2 regions of the Peribacillus sp. TE19612 genome follow, and region 1 is predicted to be linked to the other one. Evidence: riboswitches for the same ligand, from Rfam matches in the RefSeq annotation. Region 1 holds a riboswitch; the other holds the start of a gene.
The links. Region 1 has a riboswitch for glycine ahead of gcvT (glycine cleavage system aminomethyltransferase GcvT). Riboswitches for the same ligand answer to the same signal wherever they lie in the genome.

Region 2: linked by a shared signal. The riboswitch ahead of ACZ9AO_RS10845 (amino acid permease) and the one ahead of gcvT (glycine cleavage system aminomethyltransferase GcvT) in region 1 are both predicted to bind glycine.

Annotation. Positions count from the first base shown of each region.
Region 1 covers NZ_JBWCCL010000002.1:416,597-419,786, forward strand. Annotated here, with positions in the region: gene ACZ9AO_RS05360 (DEAD/DEAH box helicase) at 1-1,116, opposite strand, end outside; glycine riboswitch at 1,492-1,579, shown strand; glycine riboswitch at 1,583-1,668, shown strand; gene gcvT (glycine cleavage system aminomethyltransferase GcvT) at 1,809-2,915, shown strand; gene gcvPA (aminomethyl-transferring glycine dehydrogenase subunit GcvPA) at 2,933-3,190, shown strand, end outside.
Region 2 covers NZ_JBWCCL010000005.1:140,194-143,383, reverse strand. Annotated here, with positions in the region: gene ACZ9AO_RS10850 (DUF3311 domain-containing protein) at 1-75, opposite strand, end outside; gene ACZ9AO_RS10845 (amino acid permease) at 351-1,694, opposite strand; glycine riboswitch at 1,889-1,967, opposite strand; gene ACZ9AO_RS10840 (amino acid permease) at 2,462-3,190, shown strand, end outside.

The sequences.
Region 1 (3,190 bases):
ATCAATTTTCTTGATCAGTTCCAAAGCTTTTTCAGCCTTTGAGTTCTGGACCGTTTCATTCACTTTAGTAAATAAATCATCAAGCTTTGCCAAAAAATCAGGGGAAGGCTGATCGTATTTATCTCTCATATTCTTTAATGTATAAAAGACAGCCTCTCTGCTGCTGCATGCTTCCCTTTGGAGAGTGAGAGCCGAAAAGGCGCTTCCTTTTGATCCATCCGAAATTGGCTTGAATTTGGAAACAGCATCATACAATGCTTGTTCCGTTGGAGAAAATTCAATGGTGATGGTTTCCACATGCCGTTTTGTCCATTCAATGCCAGTATCGGCCCGCCGGTTTCGAATCATGACAGTGTTGACCAGTTCCTTTAGGTGTTCATCTTCAATTATGTTCCGGCCTTTCCCTTTATACTTTTCAAAAAAGAGTGAAGCATTTCCCAAGTGGCCCGGTTTCAATAACGAAACGAGGTGGAATATCTCCTCGACTTTATTTTGAATCGGAGTGGCTGTCAGGAGTAAACAAAATTTCTTTTTCAGATTTTGGACGAATTCATAGTTCTTCGTCTTATTATTTTTAAGTTTATGAGCTTCATCAATAATGATGAAATCATATTCCTGAGTAAAGATGATATCTCGATGTGGAGCGCGTTTCGCTGTATCAATGGATGAAATGACCACATCACAGGAGTCCCAGACATAACTTTTTCTCTGAACGACTGCCGGAATATGAAACTTGGTATTCAATTCAAATGCCCATTGTGTGACAAGGGAAGCCGGAACAAGGATCAATACTTTTTTTACAAGTCCCCTAATCATATACTCTTTTAGGATCAAGCCTGCTTCAATTGTTTTTCCCAGCCCTACCTCATCAGCCAAAATGGCTTTTCCATTCATCTTTTCCACTACTTGCTTCGCCGCTTCCAATTGATGGGGAAGCGGGGTTAACTGAGGAAGGTGCTTGGGCGCCTGTAAACCTTCAAAATCAGGGATGATAAGATTTTCCTCCATTTGAACCGCCAACTTATAAAGCTCCCAATTTCCCCATGGACCGTCATTTTCCATCTTTTGCAGAAACTCGTCATTCCATTCAGAATTGAAGGATATATTGATTTTCATAGAAATAACTCCCTCTTAAATCATAATTTCCTTAATATAAGGTCAAAACCCGAACATTTCATATGTGAAGTAAGATAAATATTTCTCTTCAAAAGTTATTGCAGAGATAAGTTTCTTAGGGTAGGATATAAGTATATTTAGAAAATTCCAATTTCCAAACGCTGCAAAGAATGTTTGTACATCGATTTTGCAGTTCGCGTTTTCTTAGTATGGGCTATATGCTCCTAATTTATCCAAGATTACCGAGGAGATCAGTTAAACGGTTTCTGAAGTTTTAGGAGAATTGGCAGAGAATGCATTCCATTTATGTTCAAAGGTTTTACCGATGCTGGGGGCTTATTCGCTTCCTTTCAATGGTAGACCATTTATATGCGGGTGAAGATAAGGGGAGAGACTACGGATGTAGCGCCGAAGGAGCAAACTTAGCAGTGAATCTCTCAGGCAAAAGAACTCTTATTGGACGCAACTCTGGAGAGCGCCGCCCGTTATGGGACGCGGCCACCAAAGGGGAAAACCTATTACATAGGTAAACTTTCAGGTTTCAGGACAGAGAAAAAGCTCAAACGGGCTTTCTCTGTCCTTTTTTGTGCTTTTTTCACATCATGAATCAGGATGTATCTGATGCGTAATGACAAGAAGCTTTTGATAATGAAGCCAATTAATTTTTAAAAAAATCTGAAGGGGGTCATTTTTTGACCAATTTAAAAAGAACACCACTATTTGAGGTTTATCGTGAATACGGAGGTAAAACGATTGATTTTGGCGGCTGGGAACTTCCTGTCCAATTTTCGGGTATAAAGGATGAACATGAAGCCGTACGGACAAAAGCGGGGTTATTCGATGTTTCCCATATGGGGGAAGTCGATGTTAAGGGGCCTGGGAGCCTTTCCTTTTTACAGAAGATGCTGACCAATGATATATCAAAGCTGCAACAGGGCGGTGCCCAATATACCGCCATGTGTTATGAAAACGGAGGCACGGTTGATGATCTTATCGTGTATAAAAGGGCTGAGGACGACTATCTGCTCGTGGTCAATGCAGCGAATACAGAAAAAGATTTCAATTGGCTGCAAGCTAATTTAACGGAAGATGCCCAAATTACGAATGTATCAAGTGACTATACACAGCTGGCACTTCAAGGACCAGCTGCAGAGAAGATATTACAAAAACTATCAGGAAGTACTGACTTAAGTGAAATTGGATTTTTCAGGTTCAAGGATAATGTCATGATTAACGGTATCTCCACGCTGGTATCCCGTACTGGATACACTGGTGAAGATGGTTTTGAGATATATAGTGACAGTAAAAATGGCCCTGCCCTTTGGAAGGCGATTATGGATGCCGGTAAGGAAGAGGGGGTTCAGCCGATTGGTTTAGGTGCTCGTGATACTCTGCGTTTTGAAGCGAAACTGCCGCTGTATGGGCAGGAGCTTTCAGCGGACATCACCCCGATAGAAGCCGGGATTGGTTTTGCAGTAAAAGTGGATAAGGAAGTTGATTTTTTCGGGAAAGCCGTTCTTGCTGAGCAAAAGGAGAAAGGGGCTCCCCGAAAGCTTGTGGGAATTGAAATGATTGACCGTGGCATTCCACGTCATGGGTATAAGGTCTACAGCGGTGATGAAGTCATTGGCGAGGTCACGACTGGTACCCAATCGCCAACATTGAAGAAAAACGTTGGATTGGTACTTATCGATAAGGAATTTTCGGTTCTGGATGCGGAAGTCGAAGTGGAAATCCGTTCCAAACGTTTGAAAGCCGTTATAATACAAACACCTTTTTATAAAAAACCACGTAAATAGAGGGGAATGGTCATTAGATGAAACATCGTTATTTACCTATGACAGAGCAAGATAAACAAGAAATGCTGGAAGCGATAGGGGTATCCACTGCTGAAGAACTTTTCAATGATATCCCTGAAAGCGTTCGTTTTCAAGGAGAATACGATATCAAGCCTGCTAAATCGGAACCTGCATTAATGAAAGAATTATCAAGGCTTGCTGCAAAGAATGCGGACCTTAAAAATTATGCTTCCTTCCTTGGTGCGGGTGTCTATGACCATTACGCCCCGGTCATC
Region 2 (3,190 bases), on a different contig from region 1:
TATTTTATTAACAAAAGGTAGAAATCCCAGTATGCCTATAAAAGGAACTAGTGTAAGAATATATATAATCTTCATTAAACAACCCCCTCCGTTTTAAATAATGTGAAACGCCCACCAATGGGGGTTTATTCTTCAATGCCACTGATGGATGTGTGAACCGAACCGGATGGAAAATTCATACCTGACCGAAAAGGTCCGATAATATATATATTAGCTTACACTATTTTGATATAAAATTTAATGCAGTTGCCTGATATATTTTAGCAGCAGTGCGCAGACAGCCGAACAATGATATGTTCATAAAACAGATAAAGCCTTGAATTCTTAGTGAGTTCAAGGCTTTATTTTCTTTAGCTATATTTTTTCCTAGAGTTATATAGTATTACCAAAAGTATGAACCAGATTGGGGTCAAGAGCAGTGATAGCCTTGTAGCTTCAGCGAATAGCATAACAATAAGGATGAACAGGAATAATCCTAAAATGACGTAATTGACAAAGGGTGTAAAAGGAGCCTTGAAAGTCGATTCGGCTCTTAGGTCAGGCCTTGTTTTCGAATATTTGATATGGGAGATCAAGATAATGCTCCATACCCATATGAAACAGATGGCACTGATGGTAGTCACGACAGTAAATGCCTGTTCTGGTATCAGCTTGCTTAATAATGCCCCTATTGATACAACGATTGTGGATGTGAATAAGGCATTGCTCGGAACAGCCTGTTTGTTTAATTTTTCCAGTTTAGCAGGGGCTTCGCCATTCCTGCTTAACGTATAGAGTATTCGGCTTGTTGAAAATAATCCACTGTTGCATGCAGAAGCAGCGGATGTCAAAACGACGAAGTTGATGATCCCTGCAGCGACTGGAATGCCAATTAACGCAAAGACCTCTACAAATGGACTGCTCGTGGCATCCAGTTGTGTCCATGGGTTGACGCAGAGAATGACGAATATGGCACCAACATAGAAAAGCAAAATCCGGACAGGGATTTTATTGATGGCAGATGGAATGTTCTTTCGCGGGTTCGCCGTTTCTGCTGCAGAAACCCCGACCAATTCGACACCGACAAATGAGAAGACGACCAGCTGTAAAGATAATAGGAATCCAGAAATGCCATTAGGGAACATGCCCCCATGATTCCATAGGTTCGTTAGGGAAGCCGTTCCGCTATTGGTATTGAAGCCGATGATCAAAAGGATGATCCCCACGACGATCAAGGCGATGATCGTGATTACTTTAATGATGGCAAACCAGAATTCCAATTCACCAAATAACTTAACGGTCAAAAGGTTCAATCCTAACAGAATGACTAGGCATATTAGAGCCGGAATCCATTGAGGGATATCGAACCAATATTGCATATAGACGCCGACAGCTATGATATCGGCCATTGCGGTCATGATCCAACAGAACCAATATGTCCACCCTGTTACGAAGCCGGCCCATGGACCGACATATTCGGTTGCAAATTCAGTGAATGATGTATACCCTGCATTGGATAAGAGTAATTCCCCTAGTGCCCTCATCACAAAAAACAAGGCAATCCCTATTATCAGATAAGAAAATAATATAGAAGGTCCTGCCAATTGTATGGCTTTTCCGGAACCTAAAAATAATCCGGTGCCAATGGTTCCTCCTATTGCGATCAGTTGTACATGTCTATTTTTTAAATCTCTTTTTAATTCTTGTTTTGCCAATTCTTACGCCCCCGTCTTTTTATAGTCTTGGTAGTGAATGAGTTTACCTGCATGGTCTTGGAGAGAGGGACGTAATTTTTTCGTCCAGCTTGCCTTTCCCATTTGTTATTTTAGTCCAACCACAAAATGGACAATAAAAAAAGAGATTGGATAATACCAATCTCTTAAAGGGTTCAGAATAACAATATATCATTCGTTACTCTTCTGTCCTTTTGCCTGAGATTGTGAATCCTTCGGCGCTGCATCTTGTACAGTCTCTCCAGAAGCTGCTCCTGCTATAGTGTCATCCATAGCATTCATCGCTTGCTTGTATGCGGTTGTGAAGAAATGTCAGCCAGTGATAATTTTCACTGCTTGATCATTCATTATGCTTATAAAATAATATTGGAATTCTATCATCTATTTTTCGGTAGGTCAACAAATTTTTTGAAATGAAACAGGCATTATCTGTAGTTTAATAGTGGTCTTAATTTTTATAAAGGTACTTGAAAAATTTATTTTTTTGGAGGATCACTATTATGAAATATTGATCATCATTTTTTAAAAATTATATTTTTAGATTAGGAAAATTGCCAAGATATATTTGGCAACTGTTTATTTCAAAAATACAATTGTATTTTTACAGAATATTTACTATTATAAGATAAGAAAACATAAATGAAGTGTTATTGATATTTTTTCGATAGAGCATTTCTAACCGCAATAATTAATAAGTTCGTGGTAAGGATAGAAAAGCATTACCGATATTGCATCTGGGGGAGTTAAACATGTCGAACAAGGAATTAAAGAGAGGGCTGGAAGCACGTCACATTCAAATGATAGCTTTGGGCGGAACCATCGGTGTCGGGTTATTCATGGGATCGGCGAGCACGATCAAATGGACAGGGCCCTCTGTAATGCTTGCTTATGCCATCGCAGGTATTTTTATATTTTTCATCATGCGTTCCATGGGTGAGATGCTTTATTTAGAACCGACTACAGGTTCTTTTGCAACCTTTGCGAGCAGCTATATACATCCTTTGGCAGGTTATATGACTGCTTGGAGCAATTGGTTTCAATGGGTAATCGTCGGAATGTCCGAAATCATTGCGGTTGGCTTGTATATGCAATATTGGTTCCCGGAGTTACCGGCCTGGATACCAGGTGTGGTCGCCATGATCATCTTGGGAGCGGCCAACCTCATTTCCGTTAAATCCTTCGGGGAATTTGAATTCTGGTTTGCACTTATAAAAATCATAACGATTATATTGATGATCGTTGCCGGCCTAGGCCTTATCTTCTTTGGAATAGGGAATGGCGGGGATGCGATTGGTTTATCGAATCTTTGGGAAAATGGCGGTTTCTTTACGGGAGGCTGGACAGGATTCTTCTTTGCGCTTTCACTTGTAGTGGCTTCCTATCAAGGCGTTGAGCTTATCGGCATCACAGCCGGAGAAGCGAAAGACCCAACGAAGACCGTAACAAAAGCGATCCAATCAATCATATGGCGCATTTTA